DNA from 3 places in the Variovorax sp. PEI5 genome. Region 1 is predicted to be linked to each of the others. Evidence: predicted binding sites of a transcription regulator. Region 1 holds the regulator's gene; each other region holds the start of a gene.
The links. The regulator FNR, encoded in region 1, switches genes on or off when oxygen is low (the NO sensors DNR and NnrR bind a similar motif). The targets are predictions, from matches to a motif close to TTGATNNNNATCAA.

Region 1 (10,514 bases):
CAACCTGCGCCTGACCCGGCCCGAGGCCTCGCCCCGGGCGCTGGCGGACGTGATCCGGCTGACCGGCCTGGAAGCGATGCGGGCGCGGCGCGACGGCGGCGCGTCGACGCGGCTCGACGATCGCGCCAGCGGCGCCTCCGGCGGCGAACTCCGACGCATCGCGCTGGCACGCGCGCTGCTCGACCCGGCCTCGCTGTGGCTGCTCGACGAACCGACCGCCCACCTCGACATGGCGGCCGAGACCGAACTGATCGACCTGCTGGCCCGCACCCGCGCCGGGCGCACCACCGTGATCGCGACGCACAGCGAACGGCTCGCCGCCATCGCCGACGTGGTGGTCCGGCTGGAGGCTCCGGCGTGAGCGGGTCGCTCGCCACGCTGCTGGCCACGCAACGTCGCCGTCATCGTCGGACCTGGCGCCAGGCCGGCCTGTGCGCGGCGCTGGCGGCCGTGGCCTCGGTCGCATTGCTGGGCGTATCGGGCTGGTTCCTCGCCAGCGCGGCGGCGGCGGGCGGCGCGGGCCTGGCGGCCGCCACAGCCTTCAACTACCTGCTGCCGAGCGCCTGCATCCGGCTGCTGGCCATCCTGCGGACCGGAGCGCGCCATGGCGAGCGCCTGCTCGGACACGCGAGCGCGCTGCGCACCATGGCCCACCTGCGCCCGATGCTGTTCGATGCCCTGTGCGCGGCGCGCGGACGACGCGCTCCGGCTGCGTCATCGACGACGACGGTGACGACCGGCGAGGCCACGACGGCGCTGATGCAGGACCTCCGGACGATCGAGGACCATCTGATCCGCGGCACCGCCGTGCGCGGGGCGCTCGCCGCGCTGGCCTGCGGTGCGGCGCTGGTCGCGCTGGCCGGCTGGCCGGCGCTGCTGGTGCTCGCCATGGCGGCGCTGCTGATCGCCGCATCGATCCGGCATCTGAGCCGGCGCGCGCGCGCCGCCGCCCGGGCCGTGCGCGAAGCCACCGGCGCACTCAAGGAGGAACTCGGTCGTCTCGCCGCCGCCGACGTGGAACTGCGGTGCTACGGACTCGAATCCTGGGCGCACGCGCGCATCGCCGCATCGAGCCGGACGATCGAAGTCCACCAGGGCCGTCTCGCCCGTGTCGACGGCTGGATCGACGCCGTGCTGCCCGCCGTCGCCGGCCTGGCCGTCGCCGCGACCATCGCCCTGACGTGGCAGGCCGGCGCTCCGCTCGCGGCGCTCGCCGCACTGGCGATGCTCATGGCGCTGGAGGGCCTGGGTCCGTGGACGCGCGGCTTCGCTCAGCGCGGCGCGGTCCAGGTCGCCACCCGCCATCTCGACCGGCTGCTGGACCCGCAGCGGACGGCGGATGCAACGGCCACGGCCACTCCCTGCGGTCCATCGGTCGTCCCGGATCACGAGTCACCCCACGTGGCACCCTGCATCGATCTGCGGCGACCGGTCCGCGCGCATCTGCGCGCCGGCGACCGCATCGCCCTGGTCGGCCCGTCCGGCTGCGGCAAGACCACCCTGGTCGAGCAGCTCCTGGGCCTGCGCCCCATCGACCCCGGAACCGTTCTCGTCGATGGCGTCGACCTGGCCGACCGCGACCTCGATCCCGACCTGCTGCGACGCGCCTTCGCCTGGTCGCCCCAGGACGCGCTGCTGCTGGGCGCGACGGTGCGCGAGAACCTGGCGCTGGCCGGCGCCGACATCGACGAGACCGCGATGTGGCTGGCATTGCGCGACGCCGCGCTGGACGAGCGCGTGCGCGCCCTGCCACAGGGCCTGGACACCTGGCTGGGCGAGGACGGCGCGCGGCTGTCGGGCGGCGAGCGGCGGCGCCTGTCCCTGGCGCGGGCCTGCCTGTCCGAGGCGCCCTGGCTGCTGCTGGACGAGCCGACCGAAGGCCTGGACGCCGTCACCGAGGCCCGCGTGGTCGAGCGCCTGGCGCGCCGGCTCGAGCGCACGCGGCAAGGCCTGATCCTGGTGTCGCACCGCCCCGCCCCGCTCGCGCTGTGCCACGACGTCGTCCGCCTGGACGCGTCGCCGGCCCCCCGCCGCCCGGCACGCCCTACAGGACGCGCGAGTACTGCGCGCGCGCCGCGTCGGCCTGCAGGTAGCGGTCGAACACCATGGCGATCGAGCGCACCACGTACCACCCCGATGGCGTGACGACGATGGCGCCCGGCTCCAGCGCCACCAGGCCCTGGTCGGCCATCGGCCGCAGCAGCTCGAGCTCGGCGTGGAAGGCTTTCTCCATGTCGATCAGGCAGGACTGCGCGATGGTCTCGTACTCCACCCGGCCCTGGCACATGAGCGCCATGATGATGTGGCGCCGCGTCAGGTCGTCGCGCGAGCAGGCCAGACCGCGCGCCACGGGGAAGCGTCCCTGGCGCAGTGCGTCGCCCCAGTCGGCGAGCGACTTCTCGTTCTGGCTGTAGCAGCCCGCCACCTGGCCGATGGCGGAGACGCCCAGCCCCAGCAGGTCGGCGGCGGGCTGGTCGGAGTAGCCCTGGAAATCCCGATGCAGACGACCCTGCCGGCGGGCGACGGCCAGGGCATCGCCGGGCAGCGCGAAGTGATCCATGCCGATGTGCTCGTAGCCGGCCGCGCTCAGGCGGCCCGATGCGTTCGCCAGCATCGCCAGGCGCTGCGCGGGTGATGGCAGCGTGGCCGCGTCGATGTGGCGCTGCGGCTTGAAGCGCCGCGGCAGGTGCGCATACGCATAGAGCGCGATGCGGTCCGGGCGCAGGCGGCAGACCTCCTCGATCGTCGTGGCGAAGCGCTCCGGCGTCTGCCGGGGCAGGCCATGGATCAGGTCGATGCTGGTCGAGCGCAGACCGAGCTCGCGCGCCCGCGCGATCAGGCGCTCCACGCTCTCCAGGCTCTGCTCGCGATGCACCGCGCGCTGGACCTCCGGATCGAGATCCTGCACGCCCAGCGACAGCCGGTTGAAGCCCATGGCGGCCAGGCGTTCGAGCCGCTCGGCATCGGCGGTACGGGGGTCGACCTCGATCGACCATTGCGCGTCCGGCTCGATCGCGAACGCCTGGCGCAGCCGTCGCGCCAGCGCCGCCAGCTGCGCGTCGGACAGGAAGGTCGGCGAGCCGCCGCCCAGATGGATGCGCGAGACCGGCGCGCCCAGGCCCAGCGCCCGCTCGTGCAATGCGATCTCCAGCATCAGCAGCCGCAGGTAGTCGTCGGCGCGCTCGTGCCGGCGCGTCACGATCTTGTGGCAGGCGCAATAGAAGCAGACCGACTCGCAGAACGGGATGTGCACATACAGCGACATCGGCCGCGATGCCGTGCCGCGGCCCTCGCGGCGCGCGGCCAGCGCCCGCGCGTAGTCGTCGGCGCCGAAGGCCTCGACGAAGCGGTCGGCCGTCGGATAGGAGGTGTAGCGGGGACCGGGGCCGCCGTAGCGGGCCATCGTTTCGGGTCCGGGATAGGGGCCGGTGCGGATCGGGGAGGGATGCATCGGACGACTGTGCCGCGATCGGCGTCCCATTCCCTTGACCGAAGTCAACCGGGATGCACGCCGTCGATGCATACTGATCGATGCCCATGGACACCCCGCTCCTCACCCCTCGTCCCGTGCCTTCGGTGCAGGCCATGAAGACCGCCTGTTCGAGCTGCAACCTGCGCGAGCTGTGCCTGCCCGTCGCCCTCCAGGACAACGAGCTGGAACGGCTCGACTCGCTGGTGGACCAGCGGCTGGCCGTGCCGCGTGGCGAGACGCTCTATCGCGCCCGCGACCCCTTCCGCTCGCTCTATGCGGTGCGCTCCGGTTTCTTCAAGACCCTGGTGACGACGGCCGACGGCCGCGAGCAGGTCACCGGCTTCCTGATGGCCGGCGAGCTGCTCGGCTTCGATGGCATCGGCACCGATCGCTACAGCTGCGACACGGTGGCGCTCGAGGATTCGCAGGTCTGCGTCATCCCCTTCGAGCAACTGGAGGCGCTGTCACGCGATTTCCTGCCACTGCAGCGCCAGTTCCACCGCATCATGAGCCGCGAGATCGTGCGCGACCACGGACTGATCCTGCTGCTGGGCAGCATGCGCGCCGAGGAGCGGCTGGCCGCTTTCCTCCTCAACCTGACGCAGCGGCTCGCCTCGCGCGGCTTCTCCTCGACCGAGCTGGTGCTGCGCATGACGCGCGAGGAGATCGGCAGCTATCTCGGGCTCAAGCTGGAGACGGTCAGCCGCGCCTTCTCGAAGCTGCAGGACCAGGGATTGCTGGCGGTACGGCACCGGCAGGTGCGCGTGGTCGATCCGGCGGGACTGCGGCGGCTGGTCGACACGCTCTGCTGACGCGCGCGCCCGCACCGGCCGGGTCGCCGGTGGACGGGCGATGCGTTTCCACCATTCGCTGATCTGCGTCAACGTCGCCATGGGCGACTGCGCCTACGCTGCAGGCCTCCTTCACAGCCCGCTGCCTTTCCCATGCTCCGTCCGACGGTCGATGACCTCCCGCCACCCCAGCCCCAGGCCCTGCCGACCGACGCCACACTGCCGCATCGCAAGATCCTGCGCGAATGGCTGCGGCCGTTCGCGCGGCGCAGCACCCCGCGCGCCCTGTGGCTGCTGGGCCTGGACCTGCTGCTGGAGGCGGCGCTCGTCGCGGGCGCGGCGCTGTTCGATTCCCTGGTGCTCCAGACGGCATGCGGCATCCTCGCGGGCCTGGTCATCGGGCGCCTGTTCATCATCGGACACGACGCCTGCCACCAGAGCCTGACACCCCGGCGATCGCTCAACCGCTGGCTCGGGCGCATCGCCTTCCTGCCCTCGCTGACCCCGTACAGCCTCTGGGACATGGGGCACAACGTGGTCCACCACGGCTTCACCAATCTGAAGGGCGTCGATTTCGTCTGGGCGCCGCTGACGCGCGCCGAATATCAGGCCCTCGGTCCCGGCCGGCGCTGGCTGCAACGCCTCTATCGCAGCGGCTGGGCGCCGGGGCTCTACTACCTGCTGGAGATCTGGTGGCACCGGATGATGGCGCGCGACCGGACGGCCCAGACCGAGCGCCCCGTGTATGCGCGCGACTGCCGGCTGGTGACGACCTTCGCGCTGCTCTGGCTGGCGGGCGTCGTCGGCGCCGCCGTCGCGACGGGGCGGGCGCCCGGACACGCCGCCTTCACGGTGTTCGCCGCCTTCGTGCTGCCCCTGCTGGTGTGGTTCACGATGATCGGCTTCGTGGTCTACGTGCATCACACGCATCCGCGCATCTCGTGGCACGACGACCGCGCGGCCTGGCAGCGTGCCCAGCCCTTCGTCTCGACCACGGTGCACCTGGTGTTCCCCTGGCGGATCGGCGCCCTGGTGCACCACATCATGGAGCACACGGCGCACCACGTGGACATGAGCATCCCGCTCTATCGCCTGCGGGCGGCGCAGGCCCGGATGGAGGAACTGCTGCCCGGGCGCATCGTGATCCAGCACTTCTCCTGGCGCTGGTATTTCGCGACGGCGCGGACCTGCAAGCTCTACGACTTCGAGCGCGCCGCATGGACCGACTTCCACCACCGCCCGACCGCGACGCCCCCGCGCCACGCGGGCAGCGCCTGACCGCGATCCCGCGAACGCGCCGGCTCAGGCCGCCGCCGCGACCGGCGGCGCGCGCTCCATCTCGCCTCTGAGCAGCTCGACCATCCGCTCGGCCGCCGGCGACAGGCCGCGATGGCGCGGGCTGACCAGCCCGATCGGCCGCCGCAGCACCGGCGCGCGCAGCTTGCGCCAGACCACGCCGGGGCGGTGCGCCACCTGCGCCGCGAGTTCGGGCAGTGCGCTGACGCCGAGTCCGGCCGCCACCATGGCGGCGATGGTCGCCAGATGCTCGACCTCGTAGCGGGGCGCGAAGCGCAGCTTGTGCGTGAGCAGCGCCTCGTCGGCGTACTGGCGCACGCTGGTGCCCGATGGCATGGAGATGTGCGGCAATGCCGCGATGTCGGCCCAGGCCAGCGCCGTCCGGCCCCGCGCCAGGGCGTGGTCGGCGCCCAGCAGCAGCACGAAGGCATCGCCCGACAGCGGCAGGTAGTCGAGATCGGCATGCGCCGGGTTGGCCGCCGTCAGGGCGAAGTCGACGCGGCCCGCCCGCACCATCTCGAAGGCGGCGGCGGACAGGCTGTCGACCAGCTCGAGCTGCACGCCCGGATGGTCGAGCGCGAAGCTCGCGAAGGCGCGCGGCACCACCGTTGCCGCCAGCGACGGCAACGCGGCCAGCGCCACGCGACCGGTCTGCAGCTCGGTCACGGCGCGCACGCGGCGCACCGCCTCGTCCATCTGGTGGCGCACGAAGCGCGCCTGCTCGGCGAACACCTGGCCGGCGGCGGTGAGCTGGACCGCCCGCGTCGTGCGGTCGAACAGGCGCGTCGCGAGCATCGCCTCCAGGCGCGCCACCGTGCCCGAGACCGCCGACTGCGACAGATGCATCCGCAGCGCCGCGCGCCGGAAGCTCAGGGTCTCGACCAGCGTCAGGAAGACATCGAGTTCCTGCGCGCTCCAATTGATCTTCATGGGTGATCAGTCTATTCAAAAAATCGTCTGGACCTTGCAATCGCGCCTGCCTAGACTGCGCGGCAAACGCACACCAACGAACCGGAGACACAGACCATGAACCCTTCCGTGCAGGCGCGCGGCGCGCGCACCGTCGTCGTCGGCGGCGGCACCATGGGCGCCGACGTCGCCATCGTGCTGGCTCGTGGCGGCGCCCGGGTGACGGTGGTCGAACCCGATCACCACCAGCGCGGCCGGCTGCTGCCGCATGCGAGCACCGAACTGGCCACCGCCGGCCTCGCCGGCCGTGCCGAGCGCATCGACTGCGTGACGCGGCTGGAGGAGGTCGACTGGTCGGGGGTCGCGCTGGTGGTCGAGTGCATCACCGAGCAGCTGGCTCCCAAGCAGGCCCTGTTCGCGCGGCTGGTCGACCTGGCGCCGGCGGACGCGGTGCTGGCCAGCAACAGCTCCAGCTTCCCGATCAGCGCCATCGGCATCGGCCTGGCATCGCCCGGTCGCATGCTGGGCCTGCACTTCTTCATGCCGGCCCACCTGGTGCCCCTGGTGGAGGTGGTGTGCGGCCCGCACAGCGATCCGGACCGCGCGGCCTGGCTGTCGGACTTCATGCGCCGCTGCGGCAGCGTGCCGGTGCTGGTCCGCAAGGACAAGCCGGGCTTCCTGGCCAACCGGCTGCAGCATGCCCTCTCGCGCGAGGCCTTCGCGCTGATCGACGAGGGCGTGGCCTCGCCGGAGGACGTGGATGCCGCCGTGCGCTTCGGCTTCGGCTTCCGCTTCCTGGCCGCCGGCCCGGTGCTGCAGCGCGACCACGCCGGCATCGAGGTCCACTGCGCCGCCGCGGCCACCATGTATCCGACCCTGTCCAACACGCCGGAGCCGGCGCTGGCCCTGCGCGAGCGCGTCGCGCGCGGCGACCTCGGCATGAAGACCGGTCGCGGCTTCTTCGACTGGCCGGAGGACCGGCGCCGCGCCGAACGCATCCGCTACGACACCTTGTTGCGCCAGGGCCTGGCGCTGCTCGCCGCCGAACTGCCCCCGGTCGAGCGCGACGACCCCTCCGCCCCCTCCGCTTCCTCCCTCCCCGATCCACGACCATGACCACCCTCCGGCCGGCGCTCGACGACGCCCTGATCCTCACCGTCGCGCCCAATGGCGCCTACAAGCAGCCCGCCGATCATCCGGCCGTGCCGATCACCGCCGAGGCGCTGGCGGACACCGCCAAGTCCTGCCTGGACGCCGGCGCCGCCATGCTCCACATGCACATCCGCGAGCCCGGCGGGCGCCACAGCCTGGATGCCGAGGGCTACCGGCGGGCGCTCGATGTCGTGCGCCGGGCCGTGGGCGACGAGATGGTGCTGCAGGTCACCAGCGAGGCGGCCGGCCGCTACCAGGCGCCCGAGCAGATCGCGATGGTGCGCGCGCTCCGGCCCGAGGCCGTCTCGATCGGCCTGCGCGAGATCGACAAGCCCGCCATCGGCGAGGCCGGCCTGCGCGAGTTCTTCGGCTGGCTGGCGCGCGAGCGCGTGATGACCCAGGTCATCCTCTACGACGTCGCCGACGTGCGCCGCTGGCAGGCGCTGCGCGCCTCGGAGGTGATCCCCGAGGCGCCGTGGTTCCTGCTGTTCGTGCTGGGCCGCTACACCGCCGGACAGACTTCCGACCCGCGCGACCTGCTGCCCTTCCTGGCCGTCCACGACGACGCCCAGCCCTGGGCCGTGTGCGCCTTCGGCGCGACCGAGAACGCCTGCATCACGGCGGCGGCGGCGCTCGGCGGCCATGCCCGCGTGGGCTTCGAGAACAACCTGCTGCAGAAGGACGGCAGCGTCGCGCCCGACAACCGGGCGCTGGTGCGGCAGGCGGCCGATGCCGCCGCCGCGCTCGGACGTCCGCTGGCCACGGCCCACCAGATCCGCAGCCGCTTCGACGGCCGCTGAGACACGGCCATCCGACGGCCTCCCGGACCATTCGCCACCCGCCACCCACCGGAGACAAGACCATGAGAAGAAGACAACTCCATCGCTGGCTCGCCGCCGGCACCGTGCCGCTCGCCCTGTGGGCCACGACCGGCCCGGTGTTCGCGCAGGCCGCCGCCTATCCCTCGAAGACCATCCGCTTCGTCGTGCCGTATCCGCCCGGCGGTCCGACCGACCTGATGGCGCGCATGCTGGCGCCGGAGCTGCAGAAGCAGCTCGGCGTGTCGGTCATCATCGACAACAAGGGCGGCGCCGGCGGCAACCTGGGCAGCGCCGAGATGGCGCGCCAGGCGCCGGCCGACGGCCACACGCTGCTGCTGGCCGCCAGCGGCCCGATGGCGGTGAATCCGTCGCTCTACCGGAGCATGCCCTTCGATCCGGCCCGCGACCTGACGCCGGTGGTGCAGCTGTCGGCCTTCCCACTGGTGCTCGAGGTCCATCCGTCGCTCAGCGTCGCATCGGTCAAGGACTTCCTGGCCCTGGCCCGGGCCGGCAAGACCGTGCTGAGCTATGCCTCGGCCGGCAACGGCACGCCGCAGCACCTGGCGGGCGAGCTCTTCAACACCATGGCGCGCACGCAGATCAAGCACATCCCGTATCGCGGCGCCGGCCCGGCGCTCAACGATCTGCTGGGTGGCCAGGTCAACGTGATGTTCGACATCCTCGGCAGCTCGCTGCCCTACCTGCAGAGCAACAAGCTGGTGCCGCTGGCCGTGACGTCGCCGCAACGCAGTCCCGCCCTGCCCCAGGTGCCCACGATGGCGGAGGCCGGCGTCAATGGCTACGAGATCACCGCCTGGCACGGTATCGCCGTGCGCGCCGGCACGCCGGCGCCGGTGGTCGAGCGGCTCAACGCGAGCATCAATGCGATCTTCCGCAACCCGGAGTTCCAGAAGCGCTGGGAAGCCATCGGCACGCCGGTGGTGGCGGGCACGGCCGCCAGCTTCGGCGAGCTGATCCGGCGCGATGCCGAGCGCCTGGGCAAGCTGGTCAAGGACGCGGGCGTGACGGTCGATTGAGGAAGAAGGCATTGGCGCTGTTACATCTGGCAGCACATTTCCCTGCATCCATCGGGCGGATGGCTCCGTAGAGACACCACGCACCGCCCGATGTCGGGTGGGCGATGGTGGAGCGAGACGGAGACCCGGACGGGTGCCCGGCTCGCTTCGAGTTCGACGAGATCGTCAATGTTCGCGCCAGCCGCGACACTCATGGAGCCTCCGATGTCTACCGAATCCAAGCTGATCGATGTTCTGCAAACCCGGGCCAAGAAGCTCGAGGACCGGCGCCAGTTCTTCCGCAAGACCAGTGCCGTCGGCGCCGGCGTGGTGGGCGGCATGATCCTGTCGGCCTGCGGAGGCGGCGGCGACGACGCCATCGCCCAGCCCACCACCGGCCCGACCGACGTGGAGATCCTGAACTTCGCGCTCAACCTCGAATACCTCGAGTCCCAGTTCTACCAGTACGCCGTCTTCGGTACCGGCCTGCCGGCGAACCTGCTCACCGGCACCGGCGCGCAGGGCAACGTGATCGGCGGCCGCGCCGTCGCCTTCCGCGACCCGGTGGTGGCGCAATACGCCAAGGAGATCGCCCAGGACGAGATCGCGCACGTCGCCTTCCTGCGCGCCGCCCTCGGCAGCGCGGCCGTGGCCCAGCCGCAGATCGACATCGGCGGCACCGATCCGAATGGCGCCTTCTCGGTGGCGGCACGCGCGGCCGGCCTGGTCGGCCCCGGCGTGGCCTTCGACCCCTATGCCAGCGACGAGAACTTCCTGCTCGGCGCCTTCGTGTTCGAGGACGTGGGCGTGACCGCCTACAAGGGCGCCGCTCCGCTGATCACCAACAAGACCTACCTCGAGGCCGCCGCCGGCATCCTGGCGGCCGAGGCCTATCACGCCGGTCTGGTGCGCACGGTGCTGTACTCGAAGGGCCTGTCGACCCCCGCGCTGCGCACCTCGGCCGATGCGATCTCCAATGCCCGCGACACCCTCGACGGCAGCACCGATGTCGACCAGGGCATCACCGGCACCGATGGCGCATCGAACATCGTGCCGC
Region 2 (10,514 bases), 470 kb from region 1:
GCGCGCGTCAGCGCGTCCCGGGTCGCGGCCGTCACGCGGGCGCTGCGGGCCTGCGCCTGCCGCGCGGCGTCGCGGGTCTCGTCGAACGCCCGCGCGGTGGCCAGGGCGGTCTTCTCCTCCAGCCGGGTGGCGGCATCGGCGGCCTTGCGCGCGGCATGCCGGACCGCCTCGGCCATGGCCGTCGACCAGCGGCCGGTGACCAGCCGGCCGCGATGCGCCGCATCGGCCGCGGCGCTGGCGGCCTCGCGGGCGGCCGTCTCGGCGTCGCGCGCCGCGCGCTCGGCCTCCTGCCGCAGCCCGGATGCCGCCGCCGGGGGCGGATCGGACGCGGCGGCGACGGAGGCGGCGCCCATGGCACCGGCGACGCCGGCGGCGATGCCGAACGCGAGCACCAGCCGCGCCCGTGCGCGGCGCCCGGAGCCGGGATCGAAGCCCGGGCTCATGGCTGCTCCGGCCGTGGGTCGTCGATGCGGTCCGGGCCGGACGAGGCGGTGTTCATGGGTCTTGCTCCAGCGAGGCTGTCGAGGGAAGACCACTGTAGGCGGGCGGGTCCGGGACCCCATTGCGCCGCATCAAGGCATCGCCGGTCCGATGCCTCCACCCCTCGGGCGCCCAGGCCGGGCGCTGCGCGTGATCGGACTCGACGACGATCACGTAGCGGCCCGCGCCATCCGCGGGCTCCTGATCACGCGGCAGCACCCACGGCCGCTCGCCCTCCCCGGCCGCTTCGAGATAGTCGGCGTCGAGCAGGCCGAAGTGGTCGAGCAGGCGGTTCAGGCTGGCCGGGATGCGGATGCAGCCCTTGGAGCGCGCGCTGCCCAGCAGGGGCTCCAGCCGGTCCGCATCGGTGGCGTGCATCTGCAGTCGCATGACGCTGTCGCCACCCGGGCCCCAGAGCCGCCGGGCCCGCTGCCACCCCAGGTCGAAGACGCGCAGGCCCTTGTCGCCATAGCCACGGATGCCATTGCCGTTGCGCGTGCCCTCGGCGCGGAAATCCGGGTTGTCCAGGGTCGATTCGAAGACTCCCAGGGGCGTCTCGAAATGATCGAAGGCGGTGCTGCCGCCCGTCGATGCCGATGCCGCGCCGACGAGCAGGGGCGTCGCGGCCGCATCGATCCAGTAGACCAGCACCGCCTGCACGCGTGGATTGCGATCGACCACCACCACGTATTGCGCTGCGGAGGCGATGCCCGCGCGCGCCAGGGCCTCGAGGGCCGACTGGCCATACCAGGCGACCGCGTCGGGCGGCGGTCGCAAGGCGTGGTCGAGCCGGTCGCGGAACGCCGCGACGACATCGGCCGGCGCGGGCCCGGCCCGGGCGATGGCGCCCGGGGCCGGCGGGAGGGCCAGCGCGAGGATCGCCGCGACCAGGATCACGGCCTTCGGGAACAGGATGGGTTTCATGGGTGCGGGCAGTCTGCGCCGCTGCCGCGCCCAGGCCTTGATCGACGTCAACCAGGGCCGATTCCGAGCGGCAGGACGACGCGCCGCACGCCCGGCTCGCTCGCCGCCGCGACGTCGTCGACGAAGCCCAGATCGGCGACCAGGGCCAGCATGCGGTGGTTGTCGCGCAGCACCACGCCGACCAGGCGCCTGAAGCCGCGTTCGCGCGCATGGTCGATCAGGCGTTCCAGCAGCAGCCGTCCGAGTCCCCGGCCCTTGAGGTCGGAGCGCACCAGCACGGCGAATTCGGCCTCGACGCCATCGGGGTCGCCGCCCAGGCGCGCCACGCCCAGCGTCTGGCCCTCGCCCCGCTCGTCGCGGTCCTCGGCGATGAATGCCATCTCGCGGTCGTAGTCGATCTGCGTCAGGCGCGCGAGCTCGGTGTGCGAGAGCTCGCCGCGGGTGTGGAAGACGCGCATGCGCAGGTCCTCGGGCGTCGACGCGGCCAGGAAGCGGCGGTGCTGCGCCTCGTCCTCCGGGCGGATGGGCCGCACGACGAGGGTCCGGCCCTGCCAGTCCCGCGTGCCGACGCACCCGGACGGATACGGCAGGATCGCGAAGCGCCCGGCCCCGCCGACCGCTTCGCGCGCGAACCGCGCGCGGGCGTCGAGCGCGACCACCCCCTGCGCATCGACCCACAGCGGATTGATGTCGAGTTCGGCCAGCCGGGGCAGGTCCGCGAGCATCCGCGACACCGCGACCAGCACGTCGCAGAGCGCATCGAGCCGCGCCGGCGGATGGTCGCGGAAGCCGGCGAGCAGGCGGGCGACGCGGGTGCGCGCGACCAGCTCCCGCGCCAGGGCGCGGTTGAGCGGCGGCAGCGCGATGGCCGTGTCGGCGATCACCTCGACGGCGGTGCCGCCCTGGCCGAACAGGACCACGGGACCGAACACGGCATCGATGCGGGCGCCGACGATGACCTCCTGCGCCTGGGGCCGGTGCGCCATCCGCTCGACGCTGAAGCCGTCGATGCGCGCGGCGGGCAGGCGATCGCGCAGCGTGGCCAGCATCTCGGCGGCCGCCCAGCGCAATGCCGGCTCGTCCGGCAGGCCCAGGCGCACGCCGCCGACCTCGGACTTGTGGAGGATGTCGGGCGAGCGGATCTTCAGCGCCACCGGATAGCCCAGCGCCAGCGCCGCCCCGGCCGCCGCCTCGGCCGTCGCGGCCACCGCTTCGCCCGGCATGGTCTCGATGCCATAGGCGCCCAGCAGCGCTCTCGCGGTCGGCGCGTCCAGCCATTCGCGCCCGTCGGCCAGCGCCTGGTCCAGCAAGCGCGCGACCGCACCGGCGTCGGGCGCCACGGTGGCGCCGGCCTCGGGCGTCTGCAGCAGCAGCGCCTGGTTGCGCCGGTAGGTCCGCAGCATCGCGAAGGCGTGCACGGCCTCCTCCGGCGTCGCGTGGTCGGCCACGCGGGCCTCCCGGAACAGGCGCCGCGCCGACGCCACGCCATCGCCGCCGAGCCAGACGCCCATCACCCGCGACTCGTGCCCGCGCAGCGCGGGCAGGCAGGCGCGCGCGATGTCCTCGCCGCGCACGATCGCGGTCGGCGCGTGCATGAAGAGCACCGCGCCGGCCGTCCGGTCGGCCAGCAGCGCCGCCAGCGTCTCCACGTAGCGCGCGACCGGCGCGTCGCCGATGATGTCGATCGGATTGGCGTGCGACCACGTGGCCGGCAGCAGGCCGTCGAGCCGCGCCGCCAGCGCGGCATCCAGCGGCGCCAGCGGGACGTCCTCGCGCGCGGCGGCGTCGGCGGCCAGCACGGCGGCGCCACCGCCGTTGGTCATGATCGACAGCGCCTCGTCGCGGTTGCCGGCGAAGCGCGAGAGCATCTGCACGGCCACGAACAGGTCCTGCAGCGAGTCCACGCGCAGCATGCCGGCGCGCCGGATCGCGGCGTCGTAGACCGCGTCGGACCCCGCCAGGGCGCCGGTGTGGGAGGCGGCGGCCTGCATGCCGCGCGGGGAACGGCCGGCCTTCACGACGATGACCGGCTTGTTGCGCGCCGCCGCGCGCGCGGCCGACATGAACTTGCGCGGCGACTCGATCGACTCGACGTAGAGCAGGATCGAGCGCGTGCGCGCGTCGTTGGCCAGGTGGTCGAGCAGGTCGCCGAAGTCGACGTCGCAATGGTCGCCCAGCGAGACGAGGTGCGAGAGTCCCAGCCCGCGACTGCGCGTCCAGTCCAGCATCGCCGTGACCAGCGCCCCGGACTGCGAGACGAAGGCGACATCGCCCGCCAGGGCGTCGGTGGGGGCGAAGCTGGCGTTCAGGCCCAGGTGCGGACTGAGCAGGCCCAGGCAGTTGGGCCCGAGCAGGCGCAGCGTGTGGGGCCGCGCGGCCGCCAGGGCGGCCTCCTTCCCGGCCGCCGTCAGCCCCGCCGTGAGCACCACGACCGCGCGGGTGCCGAAGGCGCCGAGCTCGGCCACCAGCGCCGGGATGGTCGCCGCCGGCGTGCACAGCAATGCCAGGTCGGGCACCGCCGGCAGCGCGCTCGTGCGCTCGAAGATCGGCACGCCCTCGATGGCGCGATGCTTCGGGTTGACGCCATAGACCGGGCCGGCGAAGGTGCCCGCCCTCAGGTTGCGCCAGACCGTCGCGCCGACGCTGCCGGGCCGACCGGAAGCGCCATAGACGGCGACGGAGGCCGGCGACAGCAGGCGGTCGAGATGGCGGATGCTCATGCGAGGACCTCCCCGGAGTGGTGCCCGATGGTGCCGCGACGCAGCGGTGCCCGGCGCTCGCGGACGCCCGCCACCCGCGCGGCACTTGCGACGGATCAAGCGCCGGCGTCGGAATGCTCCGTATCGTGGCAGTCCGAGGCCGCCCGGCCGACCGCAGCTCCCTGGACACCATGCCCATGCCCTCCGATCCGGACCCGACCCTGGTCGACGCGCTGCGCCGACTGCTCGAACGACGCACCGGCCAGCCGGTCGAGCGGGTCGAGACCCACATCTCCTGGGTCCTGCTGACCGCCACCGAGGCCTACAAGCTGAAGAAGCCCTTGCGCCTGCCCTTCCTGGATTTCGGCAGCGTCGAGGCGCGGCGGCGCTGCTGCGAGGAGGAATTGCGCATCAACCGGCGTTTCGCGCCGATGCTCTATCTCGACGTCGTGCCGGTGCGCGGCACGCCGGCGGCGCCGACGCTCGATGGCGGCGGAACGCCGATCGACCACCTGGTGCGGATGCGGCGCTTTCCCGAGGCGGCGCTGCTGCGCGAACTCGTGACCACGCGCCACGTGCGCCCCGAATGGCTCGACACGCTGGCCGCGAGGCTGGCGGCGCTGCACGCGCAGGCGCCCCGCGCGGCGCCGGATTCGCCCTTCGGCGGACCGGAGCGGACGCTGCGGGCGGCGACGGACGTGCTGGACCGGCTGGAGCAGCTGGAGCAGCTGGAGCATCAGCGGCGCCCGGGACCGGTCACCGGCGACGGCCGCCTCGCCACCCTGCGCGCCTGGGTCCGGGCCCAGGCCACGGCGCTGCGCCCGGTCTGGCTGGCGCGCCGCGTCGAAGGCGCGATCCGCGCCTGCCATGGCGACCTGCACCTGGCCAACATCGTGTGGCTCGACGGGATGCTCACGCCATTCGACGCCATCGAGTTCGATCCGGCCCTGCGCTGGATCGACATCGTCGCCGACCTCGCCTTCCTGACCATGGACCTGAAGGCGCATGGACGCGCCGATCTCGCCGCTCGCGTGCTCGATGCCTGGCTGCAATCCAGCGGCGACTATGCCGGGCTGGGCGTGCTCGGCTTCCACGAGGTGCAGCGGGCCCTGGTGCGGGCCATGGCGACGGCCCTGCCGGGCGCCGATGCCCGCCCCGGTCCCGACTACCTGGACTGCGCGACGCGGCTCGCGCATCCCGCCGCGCGGCGCGCCCGGCTGCTGATCACGCATGGCTTCTCCGGCTCGGGCAAGTCGAGCCTGGCGCTGCAGCTGGTCGGCGTCACCGGCGCGGTGCGGATCCGCTCCGATGTCGAGCGCAAGCGCCTGTTCGGGCTCGATGCGCTGGCGCGCTCGGCCGGCAGCGGCCTCGACCTCTATGGCGCCGACGCCACGCGCCGCACCTTCGAGCGCCTGGCCCGGCATGCGCATGCCGCATTGCGCGCGGGCCTTCCCGTGATCGTCGATGCGGCATTCCTGCGCCGCGCCGAACGCCGCGACTTCGCGGCGCTGGCCGCGCGGCTGGGCGTGCCCTTCGCCATCCTGGACTGCCGGGCCTCGCGCGCCACGCTGGAGCATCGCGTGGACGCGCGCGACCGGACGCGCGGCGATGCCTCCGAGGCCGATGTCGCGGTGCTGGCGCGGCAGATCGCCCATGCCGAGCCGCTCGGCGCCGACGAGCTCGACGCGACCATCGACATCGCGACCGACGCGGCGGTGGATGTCGCGGCGCTCGCCGCGCGCTGGTCGGCGCGCCCTTGACGCAGCGCAAGGCGCGCGCGGTCGGCCGCTCCTAGAGTCGAGGCCGCCGGCGCGCGCTCCGATATCGGAAACCGTCACCGCGCCACCCTGTCCCCCACCCTCCCTCTCCCAAGGAATCCCCATGAAGACCGACACGCAACTGCGCGACGACGTCCAGGCCGAAATCCACTGGACGCCCGAGATCACCGCCGCCGACATCGGGGTGAGCGCCAAGGATGGCGTGGTCACGCTCACCGGCCACCTCGCCAGCCATGCCGAGAAACTCGCCGCCGAGAACGCCGCGCGGCGCGTGCATGGCGTCAAGGCCCTGGCCGTGGAGATGACGGTGCGCCTGCCCTTCGACCACCAGCGCACCGATGCCGACATCGGCCTGGCCGCCGAGCGCGCCCTGGCCTGGAACGCGCTCGTGCCCGACGACCGGGTCCAGGCGACGATCGAGGGCGGCTGGCTCAGCCTCACCGGCGAGGTCGAGTGGGACTACCAGCGCAGGGCCGCCGAGCACGCCGTGCGCGACCTGATGGGCGTGACGGGCGTGACCAACCTGATCGAGGTCACGCCGCGACTGAGTCCGGCCGATGTCGAGCGCAAGATCCAGGCGGCGCTCGCGCGCCAGGCCGACCGGGAGGCGCGCCGGCTGTCGGTCACGGTCGAGGGCGCGCGCGTGACGCTGCGCGGCCAGGTCCATTCCTGGGCCGAGCGCGACGCGGCGCAGGGCGCCGCCTGGTCCACGCCCGGGGTCTCGACGGTGATCGACGAGCTGGTCGTGGTCTCCTGAGGAAGCGGCGCGACGCGGCGAGGCCCGGCCCGCGCCGCGCTCAGTGCGACATCAGCACGGGCAGCGTCATGGTCTCCAGCACGGTCCGGGTCGCGCCGCCCAGCAGCCACTCGCGGGCCCGGCTGTGGCCATAGCATCCCATCACCAGCAGATCGGCTTCCACGTCGGCGGCCAGCGACAGCAGCCGCTCGCCCATGTCGGATGCGTCGGGGGCGTCGCTGGCGCGCAGGGCCGGCGTCACGCCATGGGCCCGCAGGTACTGCGCCAGTCGCGCCAGCGCATCGGCCGCGCCGGGGCCGTGGCAGACCGCATCGACGCGCGCGGCCCCCCGCAGCCAGGGCAGCGCCGCCGAGACCGCGCGCGCCGCCTCCCGCGTCTCCTTCCAGCCGATCAGGATGCGGCGCCCCAGGTTGGCCTGCGCGCCGATGAAGGGCAGCACCAGCGCCGGCCGCCCGCTGCCCACCAGCAGCGAGGGCAGGAAGGTCGGCGGCAATTCGTCGGCCGAGGCATCCGCGTCGTCGCGCTGGCCCACGATCAGCAGGTCGGCATAGCAGGCCCGCCTGGCGAAGTCGAAGGGCTCGTTGCCCGATGCCTCCTCCCACAGCAGGCGTTCCGAGCCGGCCCGGCCCTCGACGAAGGCCGCGCGCGCCTGGGCATGGCAGCGCCGGTCGATGTCGGCGAAGGCATCGATCGCTTCCGCCGACAGGGCGTCCAGCCCATGGGGATAACGCAGGATCGCCGAGACGGCGCAATGCATGCCCGTTCCCTGGGCATCGAAGGCCTCGGCGATCCGGCGGGCCGTCCGCACGCGCTCGACCGCGTGGCGGGAACTGTCGACATGGACGAGGATGCTGCGCGGCGTGGTCATGGCGGTCTCCTGCGGATGCGGGCCCGGATCGGGCCGACGCCGGAGGGCGTCGGACGCATGGCGCCATCATCCCGGCGCCGGCGGCGCGACGCCTTGACGCCGATCAAGCGCCCGGCCGGACGCCTCAGTGCGACATCAGCACCGGCAGGTGCAGGTGCGCCATCATGGCGTGCGTGACGCCGCCGAGCAGCAGCTCGCGCAGGCGGCTGTGTCCGTGGCAGCCCATCACCAGCAGATCGGCGCCGGAGGCGGCGGCATTCGAGCGCAGCGCGCCCGCGAAGTCGATCGAGCTGGCTTGCCGATGGGCTTCGGCCACGATGCCGTGGCGCGCCAGCCAGGCCAGCACGGGACCGATCTGGAGCGTCTCATCGTCGATCGGCTCGTCGACGTGCATCGACATCAGCCACAGGCGCGAGGTGCGATCCACGAGCTGCAGGACGTCGCGCAGCGCCATGGCCGCCTCGCGCGAGCCGTCCCATGCCACCAGCACGCGCTGGCCGGCATCGGCGAACCGGCCGGTGCTCGGCACCACCAGCACCGGCCGGCCGGCGCCCAGGGCGACATCCTGCGGCAGGGTCCGCACGCCCACGCCCAAGGTCGGGTCGCGCTCGGTGGCATGCTGGCCGACCTGCCCCACCACCACCAGATCGCTCGCGCGGGCATGCCGCACCAGCGCGTCGACCGCCGTGCCATCGACCTTGCGCACCTCGTGCGAGAGGGGCCCGGCCTGGCGCACGCGGTCCTCGAAGACCTGCGCGATGGCTTCCGAGCGCACCCGCAGGAAATGCGCCGACCCGGCGATGAAGTCGTCGCCGCCCGGCGCGAGCAGGGCCGCCGGGATGGTGCCGTCGTGCAGGCCCGAGGGCAGCAGGCCGACGAGGCGGGCATCGTGGCGCCGCGCGAGCGCGGCGGCCAGATCGACGCGCCCCGCGCAGGGCGTGCCATGGTCGAGATGGACGAGGATGGTTCGCAACGACATGCCACGGCTCCGGTGAGGCGACATGGCGATGCTCGCGCGGGTCGCGCGGCCCGGAGTTGAGGCCGATCAAGGCGCGCTGTCGTCCGGGCGCGAAGAATGGCCGACCAGCGCATCGAAGCTGCAAGGACCCACGCCATGCCCATGATGAAAGCCGCCATCTTCGTCGAGCCGGGACGCATCGTGCTCGACGAGAAGCCGATCCCGGACATCGGTCCGCTCGACGCGCTGATGCGCGTGACCACCACCACCCTCTGCGGCACCGACGTGCACATCCTGCGGGGCGAGTACCCGGTCGCCCGCGGCCTCACGATCGGCCACGAGCCCGTCGGCGTGATCGAGCGCCTGGGCAGCGGGGTGACGGGACTGCGCGAAGGCCAGCGCGTCATCGCCGGCGCGATCACGCCCAGCGGCTGGAGTCACGCCTGCCTGTGCGGGCAGGGCTCGCAGGATGGCGCCGGCACCGCGCATGGCTGGAAGGCGATGGGTGGCTGGAAGTTCGGCAACACCATCGACGGCTGCCAGGCCGAATACCTGCGCGTGCCCGATGCCATGGCCAACCTGGCGCCGGTGCCCGACGAGCTCGGCGACGAGGAGGTGCTGATGTGCCCGGACATCATGTCCACCGGCTTCGGTGGCGCGGAGAACGCCGGCATCCGCATCGGCGACACGGTGGCGGTCTTCGCCCAGGGTCCGATCGGCCTGTGCGCGAGCGCGGGCGCCCGCCTCAGCGGCGCCAGCCTGGTGATCGGCGTCGATCGCCTGTCCGGGCGCCTGGACGTCGCGCGGCGCATGGGCGTCGACCAGGTGATCGACGCCAGCCGCGTGGACGCCGTCGAGGCGATCATGCGGCTCACCGACGGCCGCGGCGTCGACGTGGCGATCGAGGCGCTGGGCACCCAGGCGACCTTCGAGGCCTGCCTGCGCGTGCTGCGCCCGGGCGGCACGCTCTCGAGCCTGGGCGTCTATTCGTCGGACCTGCGGATCCCGCTGGGCGCCTTCGCCGCCGGGCTGGGCGACCACCGCATCGTCACCACGCTGTGCCCCGGCGGCAAGGAACGCATGCGCCGCCTGATGGCGATGGTGGCGGCGCGGCGGGTCGACTTCGGCGCCATGGTCACGCACCGTTTCCGGCTCGACGACATCGAGGCCGCCTACGAGCTGTTCGCCCACCAGCGCGATGGCGTCATCAAGGTCGCCATCACGCCCTGACGACAGCGCTATTGCAGCACCAGCGATGCCGGGCCCAGGCAGCGCTGCACGAACGCCGACAGCGCCGCGACATCGGGGATGAGCAGGTCGCGCCGGCCCCGGGTGGCGAAGGCGATGACGCCTTCACGGGCCAGCCGCGACAGTGCCCGGCTCACGCTCTCCAGCGTCAGGCCGAGGTAGTTGCCGATCTCCGCGCGCGTCAGGCGCAGCGTGATGGCATCGGTGCGCAGGCCGCGCTCGGCCAGCGACTGCGCCCAGTGGTGCAGGAAGTCGGCCACGCGGGCATCGGCCGACAGGGTGCAGACGGACATCAGCGAGTGGCGCTCGTGCGCGATCTCGCGGCTCATGGCCGCGTGCAGGGCCTGCAGCAGCGCCGGATGGGCGCCGGCGGCGGCCATCAGCGCGGCATAGGACACCGACCACACCTCGCTGGTGTCGAGCGCCACGGCATCGCAGGAGTGGCGACCGGTGGCGATGCCGTCCAGGCCGAGCCAGTCGCCACGGAACTTGAGGCTCACCATCTGTTCGCGCCCGTCGACCGACAGGTTGACGATCTTCAGGAAGCCCGAGCCGAGGATGTGCAGCCGCTCGAAGACATCGCCGGCGCGGTAGATCACCTCGCCGCCGCGCACCACGCGGCGCTGGCATTGCAGGCGATCGCACAGCAGGCGCAGCGTGGCGATGGTGGGCGGACCCACGGCGTCGGGGCCGGCGGGGGTCCAGGGCGCGGCCGGCCGCAGGATGGGGTTGGCGGTGGCGGCGGTGGCGGGGAACGCGGAGGTCGGGGTGAGCATGGGGAACTCCTGGAAGGTCGTCGGAA
Region 3 (10,514 bases), 480 kb from region 1:
GAGGCGGCGCGACGCCTGCGCCGCGATGGCCCGAACGTGCTGCCGGCGGCGCCCGGCGGCTCGCTGGCGCGCCTCGTCGCTCGCGTGCTGACGCAACCGATGTTCCTGCTCCTGATCGCGACGGCGGCGCTCTACGCGCTGCTCGGCAGCGCGACCGATGCGGCCCTGCTGGGGGTCTCGGTGCTGCTCGTGGGCGGCCTCACGGTGTTCCAGGAACGGCGCACGGAACGCGTGCTGGAGGCACTGAAGGACCTGTCGAGTCCGCGCTGCACGGTCGTGCGGGAGGGCCGGATGCTGAGCATCGCCAGTCGCGACGTGGTGCGTGGGGATCGCCTGATCGTCAACGAGGGCGATCGCCTGTCGGTCGACGCGCGCCTGCTGGAAGCGGCCGGATTGCGCGTCGACGAATCGCAGCGCACCGGCGAACCGGTGCCGCTGGACAAGTCCCCCGGGGGGGCCGGCGACAGCGGCTGGCTCTTCGCCGGCAGCCTGGTCGTGCAGGGCGAGGGCACGGCCGAGGTCGCGCGCACCGGCGCCCACACCCTGCTGGGAGCGATCCACGGCTCGATCGCCCTGCTGACGCCACGCGACAGCCGGCTGCAGCGGGAACTGCGGCGCCTGGTGGTCGGGGTGGCCTGGCTGGCGGCCTTCACCTGCCTGGCCGCGGCGGCCGTCTTCGCGCAGCGCGATGGCTCGTGGACGCAGGGTCTGCTGGTCGGCCTGACCCTGGCGATGTCGCTGATCCCGGAGGAATTCGCCGTCGTCTGGAGCGTGATGCTGGCGATCGGGGCCTGGCGCCTGGCGCGCCTGAACGTGCTGACGCGCCAGCCCCAGGCGATCGAGGCCCTGGGCACCACCACGGTCCTGTGCGTCGACAAGACCGGCACCTTGACGCACAACCGCATGACGCTCGTCGCGCTGCACGATGGCGACCAGAGCATCGAGCCGGGCGGCGGGATCCAGGCGCCGGGCCTGCGCCGGCTGCTGGCCGGCGCCCGCCGCGCGAGCGGACCGGAGGGCATCGAACCCATGGACCAGGCGGTGCGCGCCGCCGCCCGGGCGGCCGGACTGGAGGCGGACGAGTCCGGCTGGACGCCCGGACCGCACCGGGGCATCCGCGCCGGCTCGCCCATGGTGATCCACTGGTGGAACGCGCCGCGGGGCGCGTCCCGTCACGTGGTCGTCAAGGGCGCCCCCGAAGCCGTGCTCGCCTGCTGCGACGCCGACGCGGACACGCTGCGCGGACTGCGCGAGACCGCCGACCGGTGGAGCGCCCAGGGGCTGCGGGTGCTGGCCGTGGCCGAGGGTTGCGCCGCCGGCCCCGGCCCCGGCGCCGATGCCGCGCTGCCCCCGGCGCCGCGCCTCGAACCACTCGGCCTGCTCGGCTTCGCCGATCCGCTGCGCGCGGAGGTGCCCGCCGCCATCGAGGAATGCCACGCCGCCGGCGTGCGCGTGATCATGATCACCGGCGACGGCGCGCTGACGGCGCGGTCGATCGCCCGCGACGCCGGCCTGGTCGACGACACGGCGGCCCGGGTGCTGACCGGCGCCGAGCTGGATGCGCTGGACGACATCGCGCTCGGCCGCTGCCTGCGCGAGGTGAGCGTGTTCGCGCGGATCGATCCGGCGCAGAAGCTGCGGATCGTGCAGCTGCTGCAGCAGCAGGGCGACGTCGTCGCGATGACCGGCGATGGCGTGAACGACGCGCCCGCGCTGAAGGCCGCCGACATCGGCGTCGCCATGGGGCGGCGCGGCACCGACGTCGCGCGGGAAGCCGCCTCCCTGGTCCTGCTGGACGACAACTTCGCCTCCCTGGTCGAAGCCGTGCGCGCCGGCCGGCGCATCTTCCTCAACCTGCGCAAGGCCCTGGGCTATCTGTTCGCGGTGCATGTCCCCATCGTCGGCGTGGCCCTGATGCCGGTGGTCCTGGGCGGGCCGGTCCTGCTGCTGCCGCTGCACGTGGTGCTGCTCGAGCTGCTGATCGACCCGGCCTGCTCGCTGGTCTTCGAAGCCGAGGCGGCGCCCGAGGACGGCATGCGGGTGCCGCCCCGGCCCCGCGACGAGCGGCTGTTTCCACTCGCCACGGCCATCCGCGCGCTGGCCCTGGGCCTGCTGGCCTTCGCCGGGGTGGCCGCGGTCCAGGGGGCCCTGCGCCTGTGGAGCGACGCCAGCGTCGAGGAGCTGCGCCGCGCCAGCCTGGGATCGATCGTGCTGGGCAACCTGCTGCTGCTGGTGTGGTTCCGGGCGGCGGGGCTGGCCCGCCTGGCGACCAACCCGGTCTTCAATGCCCTGATCGTCGGTGTCTGCCTGATCTGGCTGGCCCTGATGCTGGCACCCGGCGCCGGCGCGCTGCTGGGCCTGCCCGCCGAGTCCTCGCCCTGGGCCTGGGCGGTGCTGGCGCCGGCGCTCTGGGCCGCCTGGCAGCTCGCCCACCGCCATGGCCCCGGCGCCACGGCGCCACGGATTCACTGAGGAGGCCGCAGGCCCGCCGGGACGGTGAAACGTTCCGCCTCGGCCCGGGCGGCCTCGGGCGCCCGCACGAGCAGCACCGGGACCGGGGAGTGGCGCAGGATGTGCTCGGCGCTGCTGCCCATGACCCAGCGGCCCAGGCCGCGGCGTCCATGCGTGCCGAGCACGATCAGCTCGGCGTCCGATGCCACGGCCTCGGCGATCACCTGCTCGTGCACCGACCTGCGGAAGCTGTCGAGCAGCACGCAGTCGGCCGGCACGCCGGCGTCGGCCGCCTGGTCCCTGGCCTCGGCCAGCAGCCGCTCGCCCGTGCCGCGCAGTTCGCCGAGCCAGTCGCCCGAAGGGCCGGCGTATGCGTCCATGGCGAGCGCGCAGGAGAGTTCGTCGATGACGTGGACCAGCCGCAGGCGCGCGCCGATCAGTCCGGCCAGCCGGATGGCTTCGCGCAGCCCCCGGCGCGAGGTCGAACTGCCGTCGACCGGAACGAGGATCCTGCTGTACATGATGTGCTCCCTGACGTGGATGGAAAGGGTCCAGTCTGCGCAGCCGGGCGGCCCCGCGCCCTGATGCCGATCAAACTCCCGGCCCGGCGGAACGCGGTGGCTTGACATGGAGCAAGCTCGCGCGGCGCCGGATGCGCGACCCTCCGAAGATGCAGATGCCCGCCACCTCCACCCACGACGCCCTCACGACCATCCGCCGGGAACATGCCGCGCTCAGGGCCGTGCTGCGCGCCCTCGTGATGCTGCTCGAACGCCATCGCCGGGAGGGCACGGCGCCCGATTTCGCGCTCCTGCGTGCGATGCTCTTCTATGTCGACGAATTCCCCGAGCAACGTCACCACCGCAGGGAGAGCGAGGTGCTGTTCCCCAAGCTGCGCGCGCGCACGCCGCTCGCGCGCGAACTGCTCGATCGGCTCGATCACGACCACGCCTGGGGCGAACGCCGGATCCGCCACGTCGAGCACGCGCTGCTGGCCTTCGACATGCTGGGCGAATCCCGCCGGCGGGCCTTCGAGATGGCGGTCGACGACTATGCCGACTTCTACCTGCGTCACATGGCGCTGGAGGAGCGCGAGATCCTGCCGCTGGCCGAGCGCGTGCTGACGCGGGACGACTGGGACGAGCTCGACGAGGCCTTCGCGCGCAACCGCGACGCCCTGGCCGGCCAAGCGTCCGATGCCGTCTACGACGGCTTGTTCGCGCGCATCGTCTGCCTGCTGCCCGGGCCTACTTGACGACCAGTACCGGCTTGCCCGACAGGGCCAGCACGCGTTGCGCCACCGAGCCCAGCAGCAGGTCGGCCATCGCGCCGCGCCCCTTGGCGCCCACGACGACGAGGTCGAAGGCGCCCTGGTCGGCGCAGCGCACGATCTCCTGCGCCACGTGGCCGATGCGCAGTTCGACGTCGTGCGCCACGCCGGCCTCGTCGAGCAGCCGGAGGGCGGCCTCGACGTCCTTCTCCCCGAGTTCGCGCAGGTAGTCGTCGACCTCCGCGCGCCCCACCAGCGAACGCGCATGGCGCAGCGCCGTGTCGTCGTGCACGCTGATGAGCGTGATGCGGTCGCGCGTGCGCAGCCGCCGGTCGAGCTGGATGGCGTATTCGACGGCCCGCAGCGCGGGTGCCGAGCCATCGGTGGCGACGAGGATTCTCATGATGTGATGCTCCGTTGGAAGAATGGCCAGCCCGTGCGGGCTGGGTCCATTCTTGGGCGCGAGCAGGTGGCGGCGGCTGATCGAGATCAAGGTTTCGACCGATCGGGTGCCTGCCGGCCCGGCGGCGGCCGCGGCGCCTCACTCGTCGGCGGCCACGCGCCAGAAGTCCTCGGCGGTCCTGCCGATCGGCTCGAGGTCGCGATACAGCCGGATCTCCAGCGGCACGTTCCAGTCGTCGTCCGCGGCACGCGCGAGGCGGCCCTGGTCCAGGTCCTCGGCCACCAGGGTCAGCGGCAGCCAGGCGACGCCACGGCCTTCCAGCGCCATGGCGCGCAGGAGCGACGCCAGATGCGCCGTGAAGGCCACCGGGCCGGCCAGGGCGTCGAGCTTCTGGCGGATCAAGGTCCGCATGATCCGGCCCAGGCCGGACTCGTCGGTGTAGAGCAGCACCGGCACCCGCGAGCCGGCGGCGCGCGCGAGCGCATGGCGCGGCCGGCCGTCGGCATCGGCCGCCGACACGGCGATCAGGAGGTCCTCGCCGATGCGGATCGACCGGTGGGGCTCGCGGTCGAGTTCGCCCGGGACCTCGGGGTGGGCATGGCTCAGCACGAACTGCACCTTGCCCTGCGCCATCAGCAATTCGCAGCGTTCCAGGACATCCGAGCGCAATTGCGTCGGCCCCAGGGTGATGCGGGTCTCGAGACTGCGGATCCAGCGCGGCCAGAAGGTCGTCGACAGCGCGTGCGTGCAGGCCATGCGCAAGGTGATGGAACTGGCTTCGGAGATCCTGCGGGCGTCCTCGGGGATGCGGGTCACGCGGAGCATCAGGTCCTGCGCGATCCCGACGAACCAGTGGCCGACCTCGGTGAGCCGGGCCGGCTGCGAGTCGCGATCGAACAGGTCGGCGCCGAGCCATTCCTCCAGGGCCCGGATGCGGCGGCTGAAGGCGGGCTGCGAACTGTGCCGCTCCTCGGCCGCGCGCGAGAAATTGCCCGTGGCGGCCAGCGCCATGAAGTCGTCGAGCCAGATCAGGTTCATGGGCGGTTCGTCCAGCGCATGGAAGTTGAGGAAATGAGCATTGGCCGGGCGGATCGATCCGGACGACCATCCGGTCCTTCCCTCGAACCGTCCTGGAGACCGCCATGAAGATCGTCGAAATCCGCGAGAAGACCCTGCCCATCAGCTCGCCCATCCGCAACGCCTACATCGACTTTAGCAAGATGACCCTGAGCCTGGTGGCCGTCATCACCGATGTGATCCGCGACGGCGAGCCGGTCGTGGGCTATGGCTTCAACTCCAATGGCCGTTATGGCCAGGGCAAGCTCATGCGCGAGCGCTTCATCCCGCGCGTCATGGAGGCCGACCCCGCCTCGCTGGTCGACGACGCCGGCACCAACCTCGATCCGCACCGGATCTGGAACGCGATGTTCACCAACGAGAAGCCCGGTGGCCATGGCGAGCGCTCGGTGGCGATCGGCACCATCGACATGGCGGTCTGGGACGCGGTCGCCAAGATCGAGGGCAAGCCGCTGTTCCAGCTGCTGGCCGACCGCTACGGCGACGGCCGGCCCGACCGCAGGATCTTCGTCTACGCCGCCGGCGGCTATTACTACCCGGGCCAGGACCACGGGAAGCTGCAGGACGAGATGCGCAGCTACATCGACCGCGGCTACACGGTGGTGAAGAAGAAGATCGGCGGCGCCTCGCTCGACGAGGACCTGCGGCGCATCGACGCGATCATGGAAGTGCTGCAGGACGGCCAGAAGCTGTGCGTCGACGCCAACGGCCGCTTCGACCTGGAGACCGCCATCGCCTACGCCAAGGCGCTGTCGCAGTACGACCTGTTCTGGTACGAGGAACCGGGCGACCCGCTGGACTTCGAGCTGCAGGCGGCGCTGCGCAATTTCTACAAGAACCCCATGGCCACGGGCGAGGACCTGTTCTCCATGCAGGACGCGCGCAACCTGATCCGCTATGGCGGCATGCGCCCGGACCGCGACTGGCTGCAGTTCGACTGCGCGCTCAGCTATGGCCTGGTCGAGTACCTGCGCACGCTGGACATGTTGAAGGAGCACGGCTGGTCGGCCAGCCGCTGCATCCCGCACGGCGGCCACCAGATGTCGCTCAACATCGCCGCCGGCCTGGGGCTGGGCGGCAACGAGAGCTATCCCGACCTGTTCCAGCCCTTCGGCGGCTTCCCCGATGGCGTCAAGGTCGAGAACGGCTTCGTCACCCTGCCCGACCTGCCGGGCATCGGCTTCGAGGGCAAGGCCGACCTGTACCGCGAGATGCGGGCCCTGTCGGCCTGACATCGGTCACCGTGGCGGGGCCCACCCGAGGGGGCCATGGCATCGATGCCACCGCGAACCCGACCGGTTCACGCCGCCGCCCTCGCGGCGGCCCGGTCGCGCGCGTCGAGCGCGGCCAGGACCGCGTCGATCGAGCGCTGCTGGGCCGCCTCGTAGAGCGCGAACTCGTCGAGCACCGGCGCGCCGAGATCGCGCTCGAAGGCCTCGCGGGCCTCGTTGGCCCGGTAGCTGCGCTGCTCGGTGCCGCCCAGGTTGGACTGGAAGATGCCGGCGGCGCTGACCGGCAGGAAGTCCTCGTAGACGATCGGCTCGGCCCGCACGGCGCCCGCGGCCACCAGCGTGTCGAGATCGCGGCTCGCCCCGGCCCCGGCCGCCGGATGGTCGGCCACCAGGTAGTAGCGGAAGAAGGCCAGGGCGTCGCGGCGGATCGTCTCGAGATCGTCCGGAAAGGCGCCGAAGGCAGCGGCCAGGCGCGCGTCGTATGCCGTGCCGGCCGCAGCGGCCGGCGCGGCATCGCGCACGCCGGCCAGCAGGTGGTCGTAGAGGGCGCGGCCGGCCCGCGTGAGGGCCATGCCACGCTGCTCGATCTCGCCGAAGCGCGCGGTGTGGCGCCCGGCCTCGTCGGCGCCGGCGAAGCGCACGGTCTCCTGCAATGCCTTGAAGCTGGTCTGGCGCAGCAGGATCGGATGGCGGCGCCTCGGCGGGCCCTCGACGACATCCTTGGCCGCGATCCCGCGCCGGGGCATCCCGGCCTGCGCGGCGTCGATGTCGAGCACGCGGGGCGTGAGGTGGTTGATGTGCGGCCCCCGGAAGCAGACCACGTCGGCGATCAGGCGATGCGCGTCGTGCAGCCGCGCGTAGGTGGATGCGTCGACGGTCGACTCGCCATGCCAGCGGAAGGTCTCGCGCACCTCGGCGACGAACTCGTCGGCTTCGCCATCGGTCAGGCCGCCCGCCGACTCGGCCAGCGCCGTCAGCGCCAGCGCGCGCGGCGTGAAGATGGCGCGCCGCGCGAGGATGCGCGCGGCCTCCTCGCGCAGCGCGACGTCGCTGATCAGTTCGAGGCGCAGCAGCGAGGTGAAGAGCCGGAACGGATTGGCCGCCAGGGCCTCGTCGGTCATCGGCCGGAAGGCCGTCGAGTGGACCGGCACCCCGGCGACCGAGAGGTCGTAGTAGCCCACCGGCCGCATCCCCATGACGGCGAAGATGCGCCGCGCCTGGGACAGCTCCCGCGCGCTGCCCAGCCGGATGGCGCCATGGCGCTCGACATGCAGCCGCTCCAGGTCGCCGGCGCGCGCCAGGGCGGCCTCCAGCCCGGGCGCCTCGGCCAGGTGCCGGGCGTTGATGTCCGCCACCAGGTCCAGCAGGGTGCCGTATTGCGGCACCTCGCGTCGGTACATCTCCGACATGGCGCCGGAGAAGCGGGAGCGGATGGCGTCGGGCGCGACGAGGACGGCGTGGGAGGCGGACATGGGTTCCTTGAGGGGCGAGCGTCGGAGGGGCCGGACCTTCCCGCGAGATGTCGGGCGGTTCATTCCCCGATCTCACAGCCTGGCCGACCACGGTTGTCATTCTGTGAACGACGGCGATGCCGGTCAAACGATGAATCGACGCTACTTGATGAGCCAATAGAATGACCTCGCCATGGCCATGTCCCGACGTTTCCTGCCGCCGATGGCCGCGCTGTGCGCCTTCGAGGCGGCGGCCCGGCATCGCAGCTTCACCGCCGCGGCCGCCGAGCTGCACCTGACGCAGAGCGCGGTGAGCCGGCAGATCCGCCAGCTCGAGGACCTGCTGGGCGGCGAGCTCTTCGTCCGCGAGCGGCAGACGGTGTTCCTGAACCGGGCGGGCGAGGCCTATGCGCGCGAGATCCGCGAGGCGCTGCGCCAGATCTCCGGCGCCACGCTGGGCTTCCGCGCCAATCCCCAGGGCGGCACGCTCAACCTCGGCATCCTGCCGACCTTCGGCACGCGCTGGCTGGCGCCCCGGCTGCCCGATTTCTTCGCCCGCCATCCGGGCGTCACCCTGAACCTGAGCACGCGGCCGGAGCCCTTCGACTTCCAGTCCGGCTCGATGGACGCGGCGATCCACTTCGGCGCGCCGCACTGGCCGGGCGCCGAGCTCGACCTGCTGATGAGCGAGCAGGTCGCTCCCACCTGCAGTCCCGGCCTGCGCGAGCGCCATGCCTTCGCGACGCCACGCGACCTCCTGAGCGCTCCCCTGCTGTACCTGGAGAGCCGGCCGGATGCCTGGGAACGCTGGTTCGAGGCCATGGGCATCGCGGTGACCGAGGCGCCCGGCATGCGGGTCGACCAGTTCGCGCTGGCCGCGCAGGCCGCCATCTCGGGACTGGGCGTGGCATTGCTGCCGCAGTTCCTGGTTCGGGCCGAACTCGAGCGCGGCGACCTGGTGCTGGCCATCGACGCGACGGTGCCGAGCGACGCCTGCTACTACCTGGCCTGGCCATCGAACCGCGCCGGCCATGCGCCGCTGGAGGCCTTCCGCGCCTGGCTGATCGACGTGGCACGCAGCGACACCGGCTGACCGCGCACCGTTTGCCGCGGTCGCTGGCCGCCGAGGGCATCGGCGCGCAGGATCCGGGCACCCAGTCGTCTCGGCTGGACATCGGGTTCCTCACCCGGGTGGCGGCGGCGGACGCGTGGCGTTCGAGCGCGCGGACACCCTCGAAGGCCTCTACGACCCAGCGCGTGGCTACTGATCGACGAACACCGATGCGCACTCGCGTCGATGCATGCCGACGGGTCCGGCTCAGGCCAGTCCCATGGCGCTGGCGGCCACCAGGGCGTCGTTGAAGAAGGCGAACTCCGTGCTCAACTGCCGGTCGTGGAGATCGAACAGCGCGTAGCCCGGCACCAGCGGTTCAGGTGGCGACCGACCCTCGGCGGCATGGACCAGGACCTCGACGACATAGACGACACCGAGCTGGACCTTCACGCGACGATCGGACACTGTCATGCGGACTCCATGGACGCCATCGGCACCGCGCGATCGACGGCGTCGATCCTCGTCGCGGCGCGCGATGCATGGATCACGCTCGGATGGCCACGCCCAGTATCCGGAGCCTGTCTGAATCCCGCGTGAATGCATCCGGCGTCGAATGCGGATCAACCGCCGAGCACCTGCAGGTTGCCCGCGCCGGGCAGCACGCGCAACGTGCGCGCGACCCTGGCCGAATGGTCGCGGCTGAGGATCGTGCTCACCTCGACATAGTCGCTGCGCGCCTCGCCCGGGGTCAGCGTCAGCACCACATAGCCGCGCTTGCTGGTCTCGGCATAGCGCAGGTCGTCGACCATGCGCCGGAAGCCATCCGAGAGCACGTCGTTGGCGATCAGCGGCAGCACCCGCTCGAAGCCCGGGGAGGACACGGAGGGCACGGCGAACTCGACGCCGACGCGGCGCCCGGCCATGTCGGTCAGGTCGCCGGCCCAGGCATTGTGGGTGTCGCCGGCCAGCGAGATCAGGTTCTTGCCCTGGTCGCGCGCCAGGCCCAGCACGGTCTCGCGCGCGGCCGGATAGCCATCCCAGGCATCGAGGTTGTAGGGCGCCTTGGGCTGGGCGATCAGGGCCTTCTGGCTGTCGCTGCGCGCCACCTCCGGGGTCGACAGCGCCAGCAGGTAGGCGCCCAGCGTCTCGGGCGTGATGGCGCTGGCCACGCTCAGCGGCAGGGCCATGCGCGTCATCAGCACCTGCTGGCCGAGCACCTGCCAGGTGGCGGCCGAGGCGGCCATGCGGCCCGCCAGCCAGTCGACCTGCGCCGCGCCGAGCAGCTGGCGCGTGGGCGATGCCGCCTCGCCCGCGAGGTACTCGTCCAGGTCGAGTTGCTTGTCGCGGCCGATGAGCCGCGTGTCGAGCATGTGCAGCGACGCCAGGGTGCCGATGTCGAAGGAGCGATAGATGCGCAGCGGATTGGCGGGATCGGGCAGCCGGGTGGGCAGCCATTCGTGATAGGCCTGCACGGCGGCGGCGCGGCGCGCGGCGAAGGCGCCTTCGGTGGCCTCGTCGTGGTTGCCGGCGCCACCGGACCAGGCGTTGTCGGCCAGGTCGTGATCGTCCCAGACCG

Region 2: AC1MLT_RS16790 (universal stress protein) is a predicted target of FNR. The motif match lies at 8,542-8,555, and genes of this name have one in related genera.
Region 3: AC1MLT_RS16760 (hemerythrin domain-containing protein) is a predicted target of FNR. The motif match lies at 3,074-3,087, and genes of this name have one in related genera.

What each region holds. Positions count from the first base shown of each region.
Region 1 is NZ_JBWXPH010000002.1:532,284-542,797, forward strand. Features, by position in the region: gene cydD (thiol reductant ABC exporter subunit CydD) at 1-361, shown strand, start outside; gene AC1MLT_RS18895 (ATP-binding cassette domain-containing protein) at 358-2,145, shown strand; gene hemN (oxygen-independent coproporphyrinogen III oxidase) at 2,045-3,451, opposite strand; gene fnr (fumarate/nitrate reduction transcriptional regulator Fnr) at 3,538-4,284, shown strand; gene AC1MLT_RS18910 (fatty acid desaturase) at 4,417-5,541, shown strand; gene AC1MLT_RS18915 (LysR family transcriptional regulator) at 5,566-6,489, opposite strand; gene AC1MLT_RS18920 (3-hydroxyacyl-CoA dehydrogenase family protein) at 6,586-7,584, shown strand; gene AC1MLT_RS18925 (beta-keto acid cleavage family enzyme) at 7,581-8,420, shown strand; gene AC1MLT_RS18930 (Bug family tripartite tricarboxylate transporter substrate binding protein) at 8,483-9,478, shown strand; gene AC1MLT_RS18935 (ferritin-like domain-containing protein) at 9,683-10,514, shown strand, end outside.
Region 2 is NZ_JBWXPH010000002.1:58,767-69,280, reverse strand. Features, by position in the region: gene AC1MLT_RS16820 (hypothetical protein) at 1-443, opposite strand, end outside; gene AC1MLT_RS16815 (murein L,D-transpeptidase) at 496-1,404, opposite strand; gene AC1MLT_RS16810 (bifunctional acetate--CoA ligase family protein/GNAT family N-acetyltransferase) at 1,452-4,124, opposite strand; gene AC1MLT_RS16805 (bifunctional aminoglycoside phosphotransferase/ATP-binding protein) at 4,295-5,863, shown strand; gene AC1MLT_RS16800 (BON domain-containing protein) at 5,985-6,638, shown strand; gene AC1MLT_RS16795 (universal stress protein) at 6,679-7,506, opposite strand; gene AC1MLT_RS16790 (universal stress protein) at 7,631-8,485, opposite strand; gene AC1MLT_RS16785 (zinc-binding dehydrogenase) at 8,621-9,694, shown strand; gene AC1MLT_RS16780 (Crp/Fnr family transcriptional regulator) at 9,703-10,488, opposite strand.
Region 3 is NZ_JBWXPH010000002.1:47,823-58,336, reverse strand. Features, by position in the region: gene AC1MLT_RS16770 (cation-translocating P-type ATPase) at 1-2,472, shown strand, start outside; gene AC1MLT_RS16765 (universal stress protein) at 2,466-2,972, opposite strand; gene AC1MLT_RS16760 (hemerythrin domain-containing protein) at 3,128-3,706, shown strand; gene AC1MLT_RS16755 (universal stress protein) at 3,699-4,124, opposite strand; gene AC1MLT_RS16750 (LysR family transcriptional regulator) at 4,263-5,162, opposite strand; gene AC1MLT_RS16745 (mandelate racemase/muconate lactonizing enzyme family protein) at 5,267-6,433, shown strand; gene hglS (2-oxoadipate dioxygenase/decarboxylase HglS) at 6,502-7,905, opposite strand; gene AC1MLT_RS16735 (LysR family transcriptional regulator) at 8,078-8,977, shown strand; gene AC1MLT_RS16730 (hypothetical protein) at 9,203-9,409, opposite strand; gene AC1MLT_RS16725 (alkaline phosphatase D family protein) at 9,559-10,514, opposite strand, start outside.